Regions from separate parts of the Streptococcus halotolerans genome, predicted to be linked through region 1. Evidence: predicted binding sites of a transcription regulator. Region 1 holds the regulator's gene; the other holds the start of a gene.

What was found. Region 1 encodes NrdR, which represses ribonucleotide reductase genes. Its sites were predicted from a motif close to ACACNATATATNGTGT; they were not measured.
Region 2: a site for NrdR is predicted at 8,340-8,355, ahead of nrdH (glutaredoxin-like protein NrdH). Genes of this name have one in related genera too.

The regions. Positions count from the first base shown of each region.
Region 1 is NZ_CP014835.1:2,038,293-2,049,318, forward strand. Features, by position in the region: gene ktrA (potassium uptake transporter gating subunit KtrA) at 1-136, opposite strand, end outside; gene A2G56_RS09340 (TrkH family potassium uptake protein) at 155-1,528, opposite strand; gene rsmG (16S rRNA (guanine(527)-N(7))-methyltransferase RsmG) at 1,553-2,266, opposite strand; gene htpX (zinc metalloprotease HtpX) at 2,380-3,285, shown strand; gene A2G56_RS09355 (DUF177 domain-containing protein) at 3,318-3,854, shown strand; gene A2G56_RS09360 (response regulator transcription factor) at 4,096-4,785, shown strand; gene A2G56_RS09365 (sensor histidine kinase) at 4,829-6,286, shown strand; gene nrdR (transcriptional regulator NrdR) at 6,994-7,467, shown strand; gene A2G56_RS09375 (replication initiation and membrane attachment family protein) at 7,467-8,639, shown strand; gene dnaI (primosomal protein DnaI) at 8,642-9,544, shown strand; gene der (ribosome biogenesis GTPase Der) at 9,605-10,915, shown strand; gene A2G56_RS09390 (hypothetical protein) at 10,958-11,026, shown strand, end outside.
Region 2 is NZ_CP014835.1:173,080-184,105, reverse strand. Features, by position in the region: gene dnaX (DNA polymerase III subunit gamma/tau) at 1-329, opposite strand, end outside; gene A2G56_RS00795 (GAF domain-containing protein) at 329-826, opposite strand; gene A2G56_RS00790 (DUF1294 domain-containing protein) at 904-1,179, opposite strand; gene udk (uridine kinase) at 1,249-1,878, opposite strand; gene A2G56_RS00780 (DEAD/DEAH box helicase) at 1,972-3,057, shown strand; gene A2G56_RS00775 (polysaccharide deacetylase family protein) at 3,106-4,407, opposite strand; gene A2G56_RS00770 (NADP-dependent glyceraldehyde-3-phosphate dehydrogenase) at 4,502-5,929, opposite strand; gene ptsP (phosphoenolpyruvate--protein phosphotransferase) at 6,080-7,804, opposite strand; gene A2G56_RS00760 (phosphocarrier protein HPr) at 7,809-8,072, opposite strand; gene nrdH (glutaredoxin-like protein NrdH) at 8,464-8,688, shown strand; gene A2G56_RS00750 (class Ib ribonucleoside-diphosphate reductase assembly flavoprotein NrdI) at 8,725-8,976, shown strand; gene nrdE (class 1b ribonucleoside-diphosphate reductase subunit alpha) at 9,059-11,026, shown strand, end outside.

The sequences.
Region 1 (11,026 bases):
CCGTATTAGCAACGGCTTGAACGTGGTCCTCATGATAGTCGATAGCAATGACGTCTTGGTCAAAGGTACAAAGTTCTTCGGCGACGGTTTTTCCAAAAATGCCGAGACCTAGGACACCGATAATTTTTTTAGACACAATGGTCTCCTTTCTGTCTTATCCAACTGAAATGTTTGCTTTAGCATAATGGATGGTTTTTTCTTTCTTCTGTAATAGACTAAGTAGGACAGTTACCGGTCCAACACGGCCAATAAACATGAGAATCATAATAATAATACGTCCAGATGTCGATAAATCAGCAGTCACATTCATAGAAACACCCACAGTAGCAATAGCTGATGAAACTTCGAATAACAGTTTAAAAGGATTTACCGTTTTTTCAACGATTAATAATAGTAGAAAACCAGCCATCATAAGACTGAAGAAAAAAATGATAATGGTTAGTGTTTGTTTGATAATGCGGTTATCAATGGTACGGTGATGGAAAGTAACCTCCGTCTGTCCTGAAAGTTCAGCTTTAAACAGTAAAGCGATAATAGCAACAACGGTAACCTTGATACCACCAGCTGTACCTCCAGGTGAACCACCCATAACCATTTGGATCATATAAAGGAAGTTAGTGGCAGGATTAGCATTTTCATAATCAATGGTTGCAAAGCCAGCTGTTCTCATCGTAACAGTCTGAAAAAGAGATGCCATAAACTGTTTCGAGGGGGACAAGTTGCCAATGGTTTTAGTATTGTTCCATTCTAAAAGCCAGCTCAGTAGTGTTCCTATTACTAGAATAATAGTTGTTGTTTTGAGAACTAAGCGTGACTGGTTGGATAGGGGACGAAAGAGCGTTGATAGGCGCTTGGGACGTTCAGAAAGATAGTTTTTAATGCACTGAATAATATCCTGCCAAACGCCAAATCCCAGACCACCAGCTATAATCAAGCCGATAATGGTGAAGTTGATAATAGGATTTGTGGCATAATGCTGTAAACTAGATGACCCAAAGTTATCAAAACCCGCATTACAAAAAGCAGAGATGGCTAGGAACATAGCATTGAAAATACCGTGACCCAAACCAAATCGTGGGATGAAATCGATCATTAGGATCAAGGCAGCAAGGCTCTCAATAATAAAGGTAAATTGATAAACCATGTAAAGAAATCTCTTTAAGTCTTGTCCACTATCTCGACTCAATGCTGATTGCAGCAATGATTGATCGGACAGATTCATTTTACGATGGAGGACGTAGCTGCTAATGGCTATTAGGGTCACTAACCCCAGGCCACCAATTTGCATGAGAAGCATCACAATGACTTGTCCAATTCCGTTATAGACGTCTCCCACAGCAAAGACCGACAGGCCTGTTACGCAAACCATGGAAGTAACATTAAAAAGATGGTCAAAATAACTGGTTTGTGGAGCGTTAGCATAATGTGTAAAAGGCTGCGACAGTATCAGACTGCCGATTAAAATAACAATAATAAAGCTAAAACTGAGTCGCTGAGTCACCGACCATTTGGAAATAAACGTTGACATGAGTGTCCTTTCTAATGATCGATATTAAAGTGGTTTTTTATTCGGAGTTCCAGCTTTTCGTGGGTATTTTTTAGGTGTTTCTTTTTTCTTTTCGACAATAGTAATATTTCTCGGGTCTCCGTTTGGAAGTTCGTAATCTCTGCTTTCGATAACCTGTGCAAAAAGGGTAGTGAGAGCAGTTTTGGCTTGGTCCATTTCTTGGTCAGCAGCACTAGCTTTTAAGGCGATTAATCGGCCATTTAATTTTAAAAAGGGGATAGTTAATTCAGCTAAAATCGGCATTCTTGCCACTGCCCTAGCTGTTACAAAGTCAAATTGCTGACGAAATGCTTTGTCTTGACCAAAATCTTCAGCACGTCCATGAAAGAAGTGAACATTGGTTAAGGATAATTCATCAGCTAAAAGCCTTAAAAATTGAATACGCTTATTGAGAGAATCGATAATAGTGATCTCTAAGTTTGGAAAAATGATTTTCATCGGGAGACTAGGAAAACCAGCTCCAGCGCCAATATCAAGAATTTTAACAGGCTCGTTTGTTAAATCCCCTTGTAAAATAGGGGCAATAGAATCATAGAAATGTTTGAGGTAAACATCGTTTTTTTCAGTAATAGCTGTCAGATTAATCTTCTGGTTCCATTCGATTAAAAGTTCAAAATAACGTTCAAATTGATGTTTTTGTTGATCTGTTAATGTAATGCCATGAGTGTTTAGTTGCTCACAAAAAATTTGCGGTGTCATATAAGCTCCTTGTCTCTTAAACTTCCCTTATTTTATCACAAACACCTGTTATTTTCTTTAGAAATTATCTTAAACCTGATATAATGAAGAGAAACATTCTTAGGGGATGACAAATGCTAAAACAACAGATTGCAAGTAATAAAAGAAGGACCATCTTTCTGCTCATTTTCTTTTTTGGTTTGCTTAGTGCTATAGGAGCAGCAATAGGCTATCTTATGATTGGGAATACCAGATTTGGTTTGGCTATCGCTTTAATTATTGGGACCATCTATGCGACAAGTATGATTTTTCAATCGACCCAGGTTGTGATGTCAATGAATGGTGCGAGAGAGATTGGTCCAGAACAAGCACCTGAATACTATGATATCGTTGAGAAGATTGCCATGGTAGCGCAGATTCCAATGCCGAAAGTTTATATCATTGAAGAAGAATCCTTAAACGCTTTTGCTACCGGATCTAGCCCAGAAAATGCTGCTGTTGCAGCTACTAGTGGGTTACTTAAAGTTATGAACCGAACGGAATTAGAAGCTGTCATCGGTCATGAAATTAGTCATGTGAGAAATTATGATATTCGAATTTCAACCATTGCCGTGGCTTTAGCCTCTGTGGTAACTATGATTTCGAGTATTGGTGGTCGTCTCATGTGGTATGGCGGTGGAAGACGAAGAGATGACCGTGAGGATAGTTCTGGGGCCTTAGTTTTGGTGTTTGCCATTATTACGATTATATTGGCTCCGATGATAGCTAGTTTGGTTCAATTAGCGATTTCACGACAACGCGAGTATTTAGCGGATGCTAGTTCAGTCGAATTAACTCAGAATCCTCAAGCTATGATCAATGCCCTTAAAAAATTACAGGCTTCAAAACCAATGTCACATCACATTGACGAGGTTAGTGCAGCCTTGTACATTAGTGACCCTAGAAAAAATAAGTCTCTAAAGTCCCTCTTTCAAACTCATCCACCCCTAGAAGAACGCATCAAAAGGTTAGAAACAATTGCAAACAGTTATTCCTTATAGTTTGAAATAAGGTCAATAAATAGAAAAGGTAGATTATGAAGTTAGTAGATATCCGAAAAAATCCAGAAGGATTGCACTTTGAAAAAAAATTAGACTTAAAAGATCAACTCATTGCGCGTGATGAGTCAGTCATTGATTTGCAAAATTTAACAGCAGTCGGCATGGTGAGTTTTGACGATGGCCTTTATTTACTGAATTATCAACTGTCTTATGAGTTGACATTGCCATCAAGTCGTTCGATGGAAGCCGTGACTGTCTCTGAAGACTACATGGTTTCTGAAGTTTTTATGACAGCAACCGATGCTTCAAGTAGGAAAGAGCTGGTTGAAGAAAATCTTGTTTTAATGATTGAAGATGATCACATCGATCTTTCTGAAAGTGTTTTAGATAATATTTTGTTAAACATTCCATTAAAAGTTTTAACAAAAGAAGAAGAAGCGTCTGAAACAATGCCAGAAGGCAATGATTGGGTTGTGTTGACAGAAGAGCAATATCAGGCCATGAAGGAAGAAGAAAAACAAGAAAATAATCCATTCGCGTCGCTTTCAGGCTTGTTTGACGAGGAATAAATCAAATTGACATCATTTTGACATATAACTTTAATTTGTAATCTTTTGCTAAACATGGTATGATTAAATATCTGGGAATTATTGAAACGACGCTTGCTGATGATAGTTTAATAAAAATGAGTAACCGATTATGTAACCGCTGCTATAATCGCTTGCTGATCATTTGTTTGAGCTGTTTCAGTATGTAAAATCTAATTATTATAATAATATAAACTTTGAATGAAATAACAAAGGTGGTAAAATGACGAAACACATTTTGATTATAGAAGATGAAAAAAATCTTTCACGCTTCGTTTCTTTAGAATTACAACATGAAGGTTATTCTGTAACTGTTGAAAACAATGGCCGTGCTGGTTTAGAAACTGCACTTGAAAAAGAATTTGATTTGATTCTTTTGGATTTGATGCTACCAGAAATGGACGGCTTTGAAGTTACACGTCGTTTGCAGCAAGAAAAATCAACCTATATCATTATGATGACAGCAAGAGATTCTGTCATGGATATCGTTTCAGGGTTGGATCGTGGTGCAGATGATTATATTATTAAACCATTCGCAATTGAAGAATTGTTGGCCCGTGTTCGTGCAGCGTTCCGTCGCCAAGAGATCGAAGAAAGCAAGCGAACCACTTCGAGTGGAGCAAGCTACCGAGATCTTAAATTAGATCCTCAAAATCGTTCAGCTGTCCGTGGTGACGAAACTGTACCGTTGACGAAGCGTGAATTTGATCTGTTGTCAGCCTTGATGTCCAATATGAACCGTGTTATGACACGCGAAGAATTATTGAATCTCGTCTGGAAATACGATGAAGCTGTTGAAACTAATGTTGTTGACGTGTATATTCGTTACCTCCGTGGCAAAATTGATGTCCCTGGTAAGGAATCGTACATTCAAACGGTTCGTGGTATGGGGTATGTCATTCGTGAAAAATAAACGTTTTTTTCAAAAACTACATCGAATGCCTTTAGGTAGAAAAATGGTCCTAGTCACAATGGGGCTGTTTTTTCTCATTTTGACCACATTTACGATTTTGGTTCTGTTATTTTCAAATGACTTATTGATTAAGCAGGAAGAAAAAACGATTAGAACAACTGCAAATTTGGTCCAAAGACATGTTTCTGACATCGATGAGCCTTTAAACAAGGATAACTTAATTGTCTATTTGCAGACAACTCAGACGCTTGATACGGCGGGCTCTGAAAAAGTGTTAACGGAAGGGATGGCTATTGCAGGGAATAACTCTGTTTCACGTCTCTTGTACTCAAACCAAATCGCCTACCTTTACAACACTAAAAAAGAATTGCTGTTTACGACTAGTACAAAAGTGGACTATCTCACTCTAGGTCCCCTTAATAAGCTTCGGTCAGAGCGGATCGATCAAGATAGAGGGTTCACGATTAGCGTTCCTATTTACAATAAGTCGCAGACAAAAGTGATCGGCTATGCTAAGTTATTCCATAATCTTGAATTCTATTATGCTTTGAAGAATCGTTTGATTATTGTCTTACTTTTCTTGGAAGTAGGAACGATTATTATTGTTTTGGTCATTATGCGCTTTAGTATTGAGGTCTTCTTGAAACCTATCTACAGTTTGCGCCGTATTATGCGTCGTATCGAGGGTGATCCTACTGACTTGGATGTACGAGCTGAGATTAACAGTGGTGATGAGATAGAGGAGCTATCTCACATGTTTAATGCTATGATGGCCCGTATCGCTGAACAAAACAAACTACAACAACAGTTTATTAGTGATGTTAGCCATGAATTGAGAACGCCAGTGGCGGTCATTAAAGGCCACTTGGATATGCTTAGTCGCTGGGGAAAAAATGATCCAGAAATTTTAGAAGAAAGTTTAGAAGCCAGTCGTCACGAAGCCCATCGCATGAATCTTATGATTAGTGATATGCTTGATTTGATTCGTCTACAAGGTAATCTGTCCGAAAAAACTAAAGAAGTGAGCCGTTTAGAATCTTCTATGCAAGTATCCTTGTATAATTTTGAAATCCTAAGACCAGATTTTCAATTTGCTCTTTATGTGAATGCCGATGATGTTTATGCCAAAATTGCCAAGAACCATTTCGAACAGGTTTTGACGATTTTGATTGATAATGCCATAAAGTATTCACCACATGGCGGTTTAATTGAATTATCTTTGGATAAGGAGGAGGGTTATGCCTTGGTTACGGTTAAAGACCACGGCGAAGGAATTGCAAAAGAAGATTTGCAAAATATTTTTGAACGGTTTTATCGGACAGATAAGTCACGTAACCGTGAAGGAACAAGGGCTGGATTGGGGATTGGTTTATCCATTCTTAAGCAAATTTGTGATGCCTATGATTGTCGTTTGAGTGTTGAAAGCGAGGTCAATGTTCAAACAACTTTTACCATTGCCATACCGTTGGGGGAGCCATCGCCAGAGTTTTTTGAAGGATAATGGTATATTCAATAACTCAGATAAGATGACGTGAGTCGTTACTATTTTCAACAGTAGTAACGACTTTTTTGAGTTTTTTTGTCTAAACTGACTAGGTGAGAGTTGTATTGAAGTAGGTGATGGTTGTTACAACAAATGTATGAAGAAGACTTACAATGACCACTAAGGAATGAATCATGATGATGTGTTGATTACATCATAATGGTTTGCAAATGTTTGGTATTGGAAAATGCCTCTGTGTATTTTCTCAGAAGGGTAATGGATACTTGTCAGGACAAACGTATGAACGGTTTTTAGCGAAAACATAATAGTCCATAATAGTCAATGAAAAACAAAAGAAGTCTGGACGACACTCATGTAGCTAGGGCTGAAATCCATCAAATCAAGTCAGTTACGGCTGCTTTTGATTTTCGAAAAGTATAACATTTTTTGCATGTCAACATTCAGGTCTTTCAGCGATAACCGATAGGTGTTATTTTTTGTCAATTTTAGTAGAGGAAATCCCTGAAATGATCGATTGTCAACGGTACAATCATTCGGAAAACTCTTTTTCATACGTGAGGCGTGCGACAGTTCTTGTTCAGTTTATTTCTGGTTGAAAATATGCTATAATAAAGTATTAAAAAGCTGATTTTAAGTTGGTATTTGCCTGGAATCTTAATTCAGTTTTACCAGTAACCATTTTAAGAAAGATTGGGGTGATTGTTGTGCGTTGTCCAAAATGCCATACTACAAAATCAAGTGTTGTCGATAGTCGTCAAGCCGAAGAAGGGACAACTATCAGAAGACGGCGAGAATGCGATCATTGCCATAATCGTTTCACAACATTTGAACGTGTCGAAGAATTACCGCTCTTAGTGGTTAAGAAGGATGGAACCAGGGAAGCTTTCTCAAAGGATAAGATTTTACATGGCATCATTATGAGTGCCCAGAAGCGTCCAGTTTCTAGTGAAGACATCGAAAACGTTATTCGTCGTATCGAACAGGCTATTCGTAGCAACTATGAAAATGAGGTTCCAAGTACAATCATTGGTAATATGGTTATGGATGAGTTGGCAGAACTCGATGAAATCACCTATGTGCGTTTTGCTTCGGTTTATCGCAGCTTTAAGGATGTTGATGAAATTGAAGAATTGCTGCAGCAAATTACCAATCGTGTTCGTGGGAAAAAGGGTAGTTAATGAGACCGATTGATACATTTTCATTTGTAAAAGGTAATCTGGTTGATGGGGCATCGCAAGCCTTGATGGCTTGTTATTACCCGATTATCGGTCAGAACGCCTTTAGTGTTTATCATTATTTGATAACCTTTAAGGATGATGGGACTAAGAAACACAAGTTCTCAGAGATTCTAAATCATACTTTAATGGGAATGGCAGCCTTTGAGACAGCTTTAGCAACTTTAACGGCTATGGAGCTTGTGGCTTTTTATCAACAGAGAGATGTTTATTTTATCAAGCTTAAGGCCCCTTTATCTAGTGACGATTTTTTAAACGTGCCTCTTTATCGACAATTGCTTACCCAAAAGATTGGAGAGGTTGCTGTTAAGGAGTTGGCAGCTGTTTTGCCAGAGAATGCGCAGAATTTGTCTAAAAACTTTTCTGACGTGTTTGATGATCAGGGCCAAGTAGCTCTCATTCAAAAAACTAGTAGTTCCAAAGGGGCTTTTGATTTGGATGCTTTTAAGAATTTGATGAAGCGTGATGGCTTATCTTTTGCTCAAGAAGAAACGGATGTTATCGGTTTGTATCGTATAGCTGAGAAATATAAAATGACTTGGCATGATACTTACTTGCTTGCTAAAGAAACGGCTGTTAATTTAACGATTTCCTTGCCACGAATGAAAGCGAAAAAAGAGCAGGCTAAGATGGATTCTCCTAAAGCAGGACAACTGACGTCACAAGAGGCCGTTATTGTTAAGGAAGCTCAACGCGATCGAGCAGATGTTTTTTTAGCTAAAATCAAGAAAACACGCAAGGCTTCGATTGTTGCGGATGAAAGACAGTTACTCTTAGAGTTGGCTAAGATGGGGTTTTTGGATGAGGTTATTAACGTCATCGTGCTCTATACCATCATGAAAACCAATTCAGCCAATGTGAATAAAAAATACGCCATGAAGATAGCCAATGATTTTGCTTTTCAAGAGATTAATAAAGCTGAGACAGCTGTTTTAAAAATGCGAGAGTTTTCAAATAAATCAGTAAAAAGCACTCAAGCAGGATCGCCTAAACAAGCAAAACCCAATGTTCCAGAATGGAGTAACCAAGACTATCAAAATCAGACGTCTGATGAGGATCAAAAACGGTTAGAGGAAGCAAGGCGAAAAGCCTTAGAACGTCTTAGAAAGGACTGATCATGGAAAAAGTAGGACACACTTTAAACAAATCGGGACATTCTAGGCATTTCGATGCAAACCAGATGGCCCAGTTAATCTTATCGGATCCAGATGTGGTGACCTTTATCAACCAACATGGTTTGACCCAAGACGAAATCAAGCGCAGTTTACCTAAGTTCAATCAATTTATCAATGAACGCCGTAAGTTTCAAGATCAGGAAGACAGTTATATTGCTAAAGGTTACGAACCCATTCTAACCATGAATGAAGGCTACGCTGACGTGACTTATTTGGAAACCAAGGCATTGAAAGAAGCTCAAGCGCAGAAGGCGATTGAGAATCGGATTACTTTGGTTAGTCTGCCAAAATCCTATAAAACCATTTCTTTTGATGATGTTTTACTAGATGATGTCAAGCGTTTGGACGTGTATGAAAGTTTGGTTGATTTTATTAGCCAGTATCCCAGTCCAGATCAAAAGGGCCTCTATCTCTACGGTGATATGGGTGTTGGGAAATCCTTTTTTATGGCAGCACTAGCGCACGAACTGTCAGAGAAAAGAAACGCCGTAACAACTATTCTTCATTACCCAAGTTTTACCATCGATATCAAAAATGCTATCAAAACAGATTCTGTTAAAGAGGAAATTGATGCTGTTAAAACCAGTGAAATCTTAGTGTTAGATGATATTGGTGCGGAACAAACCTCATCTTGGATACGTGATGAAGTTTTACAAGTTATTCTGCAGTATCGGATGCAGGAAAATTTACCAACTTTCTTTACCTCAAATTATAATTTTGCGGATTTGGAGCGTAAATTAGCCAACGGTCGAAATGGCGATGAGACGTGGCAAGCTAAGCGTGTTATGGAACGCATCCGCTTTTTGGCTAGAGAAACCCACTTGCAGGGTGAAAATAGAAGATAAGCCCCGGTCTTATCTTTTAGCATTTTGAAAATCATTTTAAAAATAAGATAAGGAGACATTATGTCCTTACCAACAGTTGCTATTGTCGGACGTCCCAATGTTGGGAAATCGACGTTATTTAATCGTGTTGCTGGAGAACGCATTTCCATTGTGGAAGATGTAGAAGGTGTAACACGTGATCGTATTTATACTAGCGCAGAGTGGCTTAATCGCCAATTCTCTTTGATTGATACCGGTGGTATTGATGATGTGGATGCTCCTTTCATGGAGCAAATCAAACACCAAGCTGACATTGCCATGACGGAAGCCGATGTTATTGTGTTCGTCGTATCAGCTAAAGAAGGTGTAACCGATGCGGATGAATATGTTGCGCGCATCCTTTACAAAACAAATAAACCAGTTATTCTAGCTGTTAATAAGGTCGATAACCCTGAAATGCGTGCGGAAATCTATGATTTCTACACACTTGGCTTGGGCGATCCTTATCCTGTCTCATCTGTTCACGGTATTGGTACGGGTGATGTTTTGGATGCTATTGTGGAAAATCTTCCGACTGAACATGAGGAAGACAATCCAGATATTATCAAATTTAGTTTGATTGGCCGTCCTAATGTCGGGAAATCAAGTCTGATCAATGCTATTTTAGGTGAAGAACGCGTGATTGCTAGTCCAGTTGCAGGAACGACTCGTGATGCGATTGATACCAATTTTACAGACAGCGAAGGTCAAGAATACACCATGATTGATACTGCTGGTATGCGTAAATCAGGTAAGATTTACGAAAATACCGAGAAATATTCTGTCATGCGTTCGATGCGTGCGATTGACCGCTCAGATGTTGTTTTAATGGTTATCAATGCTGAAGAAGGCATTCGTGATTATGATAAGCGTATTGCTGGTTTTGCTCATGAGGCTGGTAAGGGGATTATTATCGTTGTGAATAAATGGGATACCATCAAAAAAGATAACCATACGGTCAGTCAATGGGAAGCAGATGTTAGAGATAACTTCCAGTTCTTAAGCTATGCACCAATTATCTTTGTTTCAGCGCAGACGAAACAACGCCTTTACAAATTACCTGAAATGGTAAAACAGATCAGTGAAAGTCAAAATCGTCGTATCCCATCAGCTGTGCTTAATGACGTTATCATGGATGCTATTGCCATCAATCCAACGCCAACTGATAAAGGAAAACGTCTCAAGATTTTCTATGGAACACAGGTAGCCGTTAAACCACCAACTTTCGTTATTTTTGTCAACGAAGAAGAGTTGATGCACTTCTCTTATCTACGTTTCTTGGAAAATCAAATTCGTGCAGCCTTTGGATTTGAAGGAACGCCTATTCAACTTATAACACGTAAACGTAGCTAATGATATAGAAAGAAGCGGCCTAGGTCGCTTTTTAGGAAGATTATGAAAAAACTATCTTTAGTCGGGATTTTTGTATTAGGACTTGGTCTGATATATCTCATGTATCATCTA
Region 2 (11,026 bases), 320 kb from region 1:
GATTTGTCACGAATATCACGGATTTCATCAACGCCATTATTTGACGCCGCATCTATTTCAATGACATCCTCAAGACTACCTTTGGTAATATCACGGCAAATATCGCAGTGATTACATGGCTCACCATCAACTTGATTAGGACAGTTCATGGCTTTTGCGAAAATTTTAGCTGCACTGGTTTTTCCAGTTCCACGTGGACCAGAAAACAGATAGGCATGGCTAATTTTACCGGAAGCAACGGCTTTTTTTAAGGTTGTCGAAATGACCGTCTGCCCAACCATATCATCAAAGCGTTGGCTCCGGTATTTGCGATAAAGGGCTTGATACATTATTCCTCTACTCCAAACATTTGGAAATTAAAACGTGTTTTTTCAAGCAAAATAGCAACAAATTTTTCCAAGTATTCTTGATCAATGACATCATAATCACCAATAACACTAGAATCTAAGTCAAGAACACCAACTAGTTTATTCCCTTTCACCATCGGAACAACAATCTCACTCATTGCTGCAGAATCGCAAGAAATATAGTTGGCATGCTTAGTAACATCCTCAACAATAAGCGTTTCATTCGTCTTCGCTGCTTCGCCACAGACACCTTTTCCAAGTGCGATATGCACACAGGAAACATTTCCTTGGAAAGGTCCCAAGATCAACTCCTGACCATTAAACAGGTAAAATCCTGAAAAAACAGTATTAGGCAGTGTCGCTCTTATCATCGCTGAAGCATTGGAAAGATTAGCTAAAGCGTTAGTCTCATTAGCAAATAACCCACGAGCTTGGGCTAAAAGAATCTCGTAATTATCTTTTTTTGTACTCTTGTTCATAGGCATTATTATATCATATTTAACTTCTAACTTGATACTTCTACTCTAACTTTAAAGACATCCGTTTCTGTGTCTCATCACAAACTTGCTCTATAGAAATAAAGACAGAGTAAGCCAAGTGTTACTAATATACCCAACCACCATGTCCACACAAAGTACCACTTCTGTGTTTTATGATGCCATAGTCTTGCTCCAAGTAAAGCACCAAAGCCGCCAAACAATAGCGTGATCGTCAGTAAAAATCGCTCTGATAATCGCCAATTTCCCCTGACAGCTTGCTGTTTATCATATCCATAAGCTACAAAAACCATTAGATTCCAAATAAGTAAAACCGCCACCAACACGATGCCCATCTTCTCTCCCTACTAAAAAATCGGTGAACTATATTTCGTTGGCCCACCGATTTTATCACTGACGCTTGATTAATGAGATTCACTTAAAATACTTGCCACCTTAGTATTGATGAGATCAAGTGCAACTGTATTTGAAACGCCCTCAGGAATAACAATATCTGCATAACGCTTAGTTGGTTCAATAAATTGATGATACATCGGCTTAACAACACTGGTATATTGATCGATAATACTATCCAAACTACGGCCACGCTCTTCCATATCACGCTTGATACGACGGATAATACGGATATCATCATCTGTATCCACAAATAACTTGATGTCCATCAAATCTCTCAAACGCTTATCTTCTAAAACAAGAATTCCTTCCACAATAAAAACATCTTGTGGCTCTTGACGATAAGTTTTGCTGCTACGGGTATGTTGAGTGTAATCGTAAACTGGAATATCCACAGGCCGACCTTCGATGAGTTCATTTAACTGATCAATCATCAAGTCAGTATCAAAAGCAAGCGGATGGTCATAGTTAGTCTTCACACGTTCATCAAACGTTAAATGTGCTTGATCTTTGTAATAAGAATCATGCTCAATCATGGCAATTTTTTCGTCTGTAAAATTAGCTAAAATTGCTCGAGAAACACTGGTTTTTCCACCACCAGAACCACCAGTAACACCAATAATAATAGGTTTTTTACGCATTGTTCGCTCCATTTTTAACAACATTGTTAGCTATTATATCACAAATCATGCTATAATATAAAGCAAATCTACAGAAAAATAAAGGAACTTTTCATGATTAAACAACTTCCTAAAGAATGGCAAGATCAACTGACTAGTCTTGGATTTAAAGAAACAACCCCCATCCAAAATGACTTATTTACACCACTATCTGCTGGCGAAAATATTCTAGGTATTAGCCCAACAGGTACTGGTAAAACATTGGCCTATATGTGGCCTCTGCTTTTGAACCTAACACCTAAAAAGGCACAACAATTGCTGATACTCGCCCCAAATAGTGAATTAGCTGGTCAATTATTTGATGTTGCTAAAACTTGGGCCGAGCCTATCGGATTAACACCTCAGTTGCTTCTTTCAGGATCTAGTCAGAAAAGACAAATCGAACGTCTAAAAAAAGGACCAGAGATTATCATTGGAACACCTGGTCGCATCTTTGAATTGATTAAACTAAAAAAAGTGAAAATGATGAACATCAATACCATTGTTTTGGATGAATATGATGAACTGCTAAGTGAATCACAAATGCCATTTGTCACTAAAATAAGCAATCATGTGCCACGCGATCATCAGATGGTCTATCTCTCAGCCACACAAAAAATAAGCAGCGATAGTCTAGCTGAAAATACAAAAATTATCGATCTTTCCAATCAAGACAACACCACTATTAAACACTACTACATTAGTGTTGAGAAACGCGATCGTTTGGAGCTATTGCGCAAACTAAGTAATATCCCAGATTTTCGGGGACTTACGTTTTTTAATCATCTATCTGATTTAGGAGCCGTTGAAGAGCGTCTTCAGTTTATCGGTACTTCTGCCATTTCTCTCGCTAGTGATATTAACGTCAAAATGCGAAAAGTCATTTTGGAGAAATTTAAAAATCATGACCTCACTCTATTGCTGGCCACCGATCTTGTCGCTAGAGGTATTGATATTGACAACCTTGAAACCGTTATTAATTTTGATATCCCTCGTGATCGTGACACTTATACTCACAGGGCTGGACGTACTGGACGCATGGGTAAAGAAGGGCAGGTTATCTCGCTTGTTACTCACAAAGAAGATTTAAAAAAACTCAAAAGAATGGCTTCTGTCCAAGAATTACAACTCAAAAATCAGTCTTTAACCTTAAAAAAATAGCAGCTAGGCCTTTGGCCTGACTGCTATTTTTGAGTACATTTCCAATTATTAATAACCATTCAATTCACTGACTGTGACAACTTCATAGCCTTGTGATTTAAGGTATTCTAAAACTGATGGTAAGGCATCAACCGAAGTTTGATGAATGTCGTGCATCAAAATAATACCTCCAGGTTTTAACTGCTCCTGTACCTTTTTCATTATGGCAGGTGTGGAATGGCTCTGCCAGTCTAAGGTATCAACCGTCCACATAACTTCTTTCATCCCCGCAGCAGACTGAACCATGGTATTGGTTGCACCATATGGCGGACGCATTAGAGTTGGCTTTTGCTTAATAGCCTTCTCAATAGCTGCATTTGTATCATTAATTTCTTGTTTGACCGCTTCACCAGACAAAGTTGTCAAATTAGGATGAGTCCATGTATGGTTACCAATTTCATTTCCTTGATCAACCATTTTTTTCAGTAATTCTTCCTGTCCTGCTATCTTTTGACCAATAGTGAAGAAGGTCGCTTTAGCATTATATCGCTTCAAAATATCAACAACTTTGGGCGTTGTCGCTGGGTTAGGACCATCATCAAAAGTCAAAGCGACTCTCTTAAGATTTTGGCGATTTTTAGCGACGTAAGCTTGATAAGTTTTTAAGGCGTCCCCTTTAAGGTATTTTCCCTGAACAGAATCTAAAAAACGATTGATAGGTAGGCTAAGATCTTTTGTTAAGACTAACTGATCTTTTTTATAAGAAAATGGAATCTCCGACCAATCATCACTCTCAAAGGGTTTTAAAATAGTCTCTTTTCTGTCTTGCGACCACGACTTATCTTGGGCTGTGGTCTCGATTACTTTTCGAAAGGCAGCTTTATCTTTAATCAAATCATTTAGCGTAAAGGGATCTTTATAAGCCCCATCTTTAAAATAAAGTGACTTTAAGTTTGTCTTTTTTTCCTTTTTAATATCAAACCAATCAATTTTGTAAGACGATTTCTTTAATTGTAATTCAGAAACATGCTCTAAATCTGATGCCACTTTTTTAGGATAAAGTAAGTGGAGATGATTAATGTCATGATTGTCATATTGTCCTAATTGGTTCTTTTCTGGCATGAATTCTTCTAGTTTCTTCTGCACATAGCTTCCCTCACCGCCAGTATTAAAATAGATCCAAGACTCTTTATGACGCCATACTTCTTGACCATTTGAGATTGGAATCTCGCGATTAATTTCTTTTTGAAAATCTTCGACAAATGTCATGATTTTCTCTTGTCGCTGCTGAACATAAAACGATTTCCCCATAAACCATACCAATGAAAGCACAGCAGCAACAAATCCAAGTACTAGTACAATTTTCTTCATTCTTAATCTCCTTTCTTCCATTATAAAGAGTGACATTAAAAAAAACAAGAAAAATTTAAAAAGCCGCTCTAATGATTAGAACGACCTTTCGCTATTATTTGATATCAAAAACAACAGATTTTAGAGTTGTCATGGCTTCAATAGAGTATTTAACCCCTTGCGTACCCGCACCAGATTTTTTAGCTCCCAAGAATGGGAAGTTATCTGTACCACGTTGTGTTTTGTTATTGATATGCACTGTACCCACTTCAAGTTGTTCTGCAATTGAGAAAGCAAGCGGGAAGTCATTTGTAAAGACAGAAGCTTGAAGACCGTATTCAGACTTATTTGAAATGTCGATAGCTTCTTCAACAGAAGACACGCGAATAACTGGGAGGACTGGACCAAATGGCTCTTCCCAAGCCAATTTCATATCAGTTGTCACTTTATCAAAAAGAATTGGACAAATAAGATTTCCTTCACGAATGATGTCAGTCTTGGCATCAGCCCCTTTCTCAACAGCATCGTTTACAAGGCCCTCAACAAAGTCAGCAGCAGCAGTATCGATAAGCGATGTGATGTCTGCATTTTCTTCAGGACTACCAACTGTCAATTTAAGAACTTTTTCACGAATAATATCAACTAGCTGATCAGCGACACTATCCATAACCAGAACACGTTTCACTGCTGTACAACGTTGCCCCGAATAACCAAAGGCACCGTCTACGATATTTTTAGCAGCAATCTCAAGGTCAGCATCTTCAAGGACGATAGCTGAGTCTTTACCGCCGAGTTCGAGCATAATTGGGCGCATACCAGCCATTTTACCAATCCGTTCACCAACTGCTGTTGATCCTGTAAAGTTGATAAAGTTGACGGCTTCATGTTCTACAATGTAGTCACCGATAACTGAACCGCGACCTGTAATGGTACTAAAGACACCTGCTGGAATGCCAGCTTCAGCGAACACTTCAGCCAAGACAAGACCAGATATTGACCCTTGCGTTGGTGGTTTAAGGGCAACAACATTCCCTGAAATCAACGCGGGAGCAATCTTCGAACCAGCCAAATTAATAGGATAGTTAAAAGGTGAGATAGCCAGTACTAAACCAAGAGGTTCGCGACGTACCATCGCTATTTTTTTCTTACTTGCTGCATCAAAGCTACCGCCTTCTAAGACTTCACCTTGCATGCGAACACCTTCTTCAGCTGCATAACGAACAATATCAGCAGTACGAGTTACTTCACTAACCGCTGCTTTGTAACCTTTAGCAATTTCTTTCGACAGAACTTCACCGATTTTCTCTGCATCACGCTCAAGAATATCTGCTACTTTGTGGAGATAAGCTGCACGTTCCACGTATGAAAGTGCACGCCAAGCTGGTTGCGCAGCTTTTGCAGTTTCATACACATAGTCTACTTCTTCTTGACTCATAGCTGGAACAGAACCTAGTTCTTCTCCTGTTGCTGGAGCGTAAATTTTAATTTCATTGTCAGAAAGCTTCCACTCTCCATTGACAAGGTTTTTATATTGTTTAGACAAATCCTTGCCTCCTTCACACTTAGTATGTTTTCTATTTTAACACTTTATCTAGGGAATACAATTATTTGATACCTAACGTACTAGAACTTTCGTGTTTTATTGAATAGTTTAAACAAACTAAAAAGAGGTTTCCCTCTTCTTAGTCCTTAATTATAGATATTCTTTTTGAAGTTCAAGAACTTCTTCAGCAGTTGAGCATTCTGTAAGAGCACGGTGAGCATACTCTTGCATTTTAGCTGAATCAAGTGATTTCATCAGACTACGTGTCCGAAGTACTGATGTTGCTGACATTGAGAACTCATCTAGACCCATTCCGACAAGGAGTGGTACAGCCTGTTGATCACCAGCCATCTCACCACACATACCTGCCCATTTACCTTCAGCATGAGCTGCCTTGATAACATTGTTAATCAAGCGGAGGATTGATGGGTTATATGGTTGGTAGAGGTATGAAACTTGTTCATTCATACGGTCTGCTGCCATAGTGTATTGGATAAGGTCATTTGTACCAATTGAGAAGAAGTCAACTTCTTTAGCAAATTGATCAGCAAGCATAGCTGCTGCTGGGATCTCAATCATGATACCTACTTGGATATCATCTGCTACTGCTACACCTTCAGAGAGCAAGTTAGCTTTTTCTTCATCAAAGACTGCTTTTGCTGCACGGAATTCTTTCAGTAAAGCAACCATTGGGAACATGATGCGCAATTGACCATGTACAGATGCGCGAAGAAGAGCGCGGATCTGCGTACGGAACATTTGATCACCAGTTTCAGAAATTGAGATACGAAGCGCACGGAAACCAAGGAATGGGTTCATTTCGTCTGGAAGATCAAAGTAAGGAAGTTCCTTGTCACCACCAATATCCATTGTACGAACCACAACTGGCTTACCGTCCATACCTTCTAGTACAGCCTTGTATGCTTCATATTGCTCATCTTCTGTAGGGAAGTCTTGAGAATCCATGTACAAGAACTCAGTACGGTAGAGTCCTACCGCTTCGGCACCATTATCGTTAACACCTTCAACATCTTTTGGTGTACCAATATTAGCAGCTAATTCGAAATGTTTGCCATCAGCTGTGACCGTTTGCGCATTTTTAAGAAGAGCCCATTCAGCTTTCTGTGCAGCATAAGCCTTACCAGCTTCGACAAATTCGGCAATTTGATCTTGTGTTGGGTTAATAATAACCTCACCAGTAATACCATTAACAGCTAAAATATCGCCATCTTTGACAAGTTCGGTAATGTTGTTAGTTCCAAGAACAGCACCAATCTCAAGAGTACGAGCCATGATAGCTGAGTGACTTGTACGACCACCGATATTAGTTACGAAAGCTTTAACAAAACTCTTATCAAGTTGAGCGGTATCTGAAGGGGTCAAGTCATGAGCAATAACAATTGACTCTTCACTAATCGTTGCTGGGTTTGGGAGCTTCACACCAAGGAGGTGAGCCAAGACACGTTTTGCAACGTCACGAATATCAGCTGCACGCTCTTGCATGTACGGGTTATCTTCCATACCTTCAAAAAGCGTTACGAACATGTCAGTAACTTCTTTCAAACCAGCTTCTGCGTTAACTTGTTTTGCGCGAATTGTTTCTTTAATCTGACCAATCATTTCTGGGTCAGCAAGAACCATTAAATGAGCATCAAAAACGGATGCTGCTTCTTCACCAAGCGTACCTACGGCTTTTTCACGGATAACAGAAAGCTCGTCTTGAGACGCCGCTAGAGCTGCATCCAGACGAGCTTCTTCTGCATCTGTATCTGAAACTGAAACAGTCTCAAATGACAAATCCGGTTGAACCAATAAGTATGCTTTAGCAACAGCAACACCATCAGATGCTGCAATTCCTTTAAGCATTTCTGTCATTTTCTTATGCCAATCCTTCTTTTGTCATTGTTTCTTCGATTGCAGCAAGAGCGTCATCAGCATCTGCACCTTCTGCAGAAATAGTCACGTCAGCACCTTGACCAACACCAAGACTCATAACACCCATGATTGATTTAAGGTTTACTGCTTTACCTTTGTAGTCAAGAGTAATGTCTGAAGCGAATTTGCTAGCTGTTTGAACGAGCAAAGTTGCTGGACGAGCGTGAATACCTGTTTCTGCTACAATGTGAAAATCTTTAGAAGCCATGATGGTTCTCCTTTTTTCTCTTTTTAATTTTTGAGTCATCCATGATAACCCTTACAATTTCCAATTATATCATAAGCTATTTTTTTTTTCAAGATTTTATAATCTTGATTGAAAAAATTTACAAGTTGCTTTCCACCTACTTACATTATCAACCTCAAAAGACAAGGATAGCTTTTTCAAACGCTATAGAAAGAAATCATCAGCTACTTTTAGGTAACTATCGGCCAGAATACTGTCTTCGTCTGTTTTCTTCGCATTTTCAATAAAACACAATATATTGGGGTATAACAAAAATGTATAACTATATTTTGTGTTTTGTTGATAGCAATCTATTGCAATTTATATCATTTTTGGGTATGCTATTGTGGTACTTAAAAAGGAGAGTTATTAAATGAGTAATATTACTATTTTTTCAAAAAATAATTGTATGCAATGTAAAATGACTAAAAAATTCTTAGAAAAAGAAGGCGTTTCTTTCAAAGAGATCAATATTGACGAAGAACCTGAACACATCGAATATGTTAAAAGTTTAGGGTTTGCATCGGCTCCAGTCATTCAAGCTGGTGATATTGTTTTCTCTGGATTCCAGCCCGCTAAACTTAAAGAAATCATTTAGCATTAGGTTATCCCATTGAAAGTTGCTTTTCACACTTTGACTGGTCAGACGGCCAGATTCATCGACAAACTTGATATTGCCCAGGATGATAAAGTGCTCTTAACCGCACATGGGCAACCACCCCAGTGTCATGATAAATTTGTTTTAATCATCCCTACATACAATGATAACGTTGATTATGTCGAAGACTTTATTGAGGACAATTCAGCCTATCGCCACGGCATTATTAGCATTGGCAATCGAAATTTCGGTTCTGATTTTTGTCGAGAAGCTAGGGAATTATCATAAACATATCACCTACCGCTACTTTATAAATTAGAATTTAGTGGCACGTCAATTGACACTAATATAGTAAAAGGAATCTTATCAAATGAGTCTTAAAGATTTAGGAAATGTTACTTATTTCCGTTTAAATAATGAAATTAACCGTCCCGTTGATGGACAAATTCCTTTACATAAGGATAAAGAAGCTCTCGCTGCTTTCTTTGAAGAAAATGTCAAACCTAACATGATGTCCTTTTCTTCCGTTACAGAAAAGATCAATTATCTCATTGAAAACGACTACATCGAAACAGGTTTTATCCAAAAATATAGCCAAGCCTTTATCGAATCATTAGCGCAAGAATTAGAAAACGAAGGCTTCCAATTCAAGTCATTTATGGCTGCCTATAAATTCCATCAACAATACGCTCTCAAAACAAATGATGGTGAGTCATACCTTGAAAGCATGGTAGATCGTGTGATGTTTAATGCCCTCTACTTCGCTGATGGAGACGAGGAACTAGCGCGTGATTTAGCTAAAGAGATGATTAACCAACGCTACCAGCCTGCTACACCTTCTTTCCTCAATGCTGGACGTAGCCGACGTGGTGAGTTGGTATCTTGTTTCTTGATTCAAGTTACTGACGATATGAACTCAATCGGTCGTTCCATCAACTCAGCTCTCCAACTGTCACGTATCGGTGGCGGTGTTGGCATTTCTCTTTCCAACCTTCGTGAAGCTGGTGCACCTATCAAAGGCTTTGCCGGAGCTGCTTCTGGCGTTGTTCCAGTGATGAAATTATTTGAAGATAGTTTCTCATATTCTAATCAATTAGGACAACGTCAAGGTGCCGGTGTGGTTTATCTCAATGTTTTCCACCCAGATATCATTGCTTTTCTTTCTACTAAGAAAGAAAACGCTGATGAAAAAGTACGTGTTAAAACCCTCTCACTTGGCGTAACAGTTCCTGATAAATTCTACGAATTGGCTCGCAAAAATGAAGACATGTACCTCTTTAGCCCATATAGTGTCGAAAAAGAATACGGCATCCCTTTCAACTACATCGATATCACTGAAAAATACGATGAACTGGTAGCCAATCCCAATATAGAGAAAACAAAAATAAAAGCTCGTGATTTAGAAACAGAGATTTCCAAATTGCAACAAGAGTCTGGTTATCCCTATATTGTTAATGTTGACACTGCCAATCGTTCTAATCCTATCGATGGTAAAATCATCATGTCAAACTTGTGTTCAGAGATTCTTCAAGTGCAAAGACCAAGTCTCATCGATGACGGGCAAAATTACCTTTCAATGGGAACTGATATCTCATGTAACCTTGGCTCAACCAACGTCGTTAACATGATGACTTCGCCTGATTTTGGTCGCTCTATCAAGGCCATGACGCGTGCACTAACCTTTGTTACCGATTCGTCAAATATCGAGGCTGTCCCGTCTATTAAAAATGGTAATGATCAAGCCCATACTTTTGGACTGGGAGCGATGGGACTTCACTCTTTCCTTGCTCAGAAACACATTGAATATGGAAGCCCAGAGTCAATCGAGTTCACTGATATTTACTTTATGTTACTCAACTACTGGACACTGGTCGCATCCAATGAAATTGCGCGTGAACGCCAAACCAGTTTTGTTGGATTTGACAAGTCAAAATACGCTGATGGTAGCTATTTTGACAAGTATGTGACTGGCCAGTTTGTACCGAAATCAGATTTGGTTAAAGAGCTCTTCAAAGACCACTTCATTCCTCAAGCTGAAGATTGGGAAGCTCTTCGTCAGGCAGTTATGGCAGATGGGCTTTACCACCAAAACCGCTTAGCTGTTGCTCCTAACGGTTCTATCTCTTACATCAATGATGTCTCTGCTTCGATCCATCCTATTACGCAACGCGTTGAAGAACGCCAAGAGAAGAAAATTGGAAAAATCTATTACCCAGCTGCAGGACTTTCAACAGACACTATTCCCTACTACAAATCAGCCTATGATATGAATATGCGTAAAGTTATCGATGTTTATGCTGCTGCTACTGAGCACGTTGATCAAGGCTTGTCATTGACA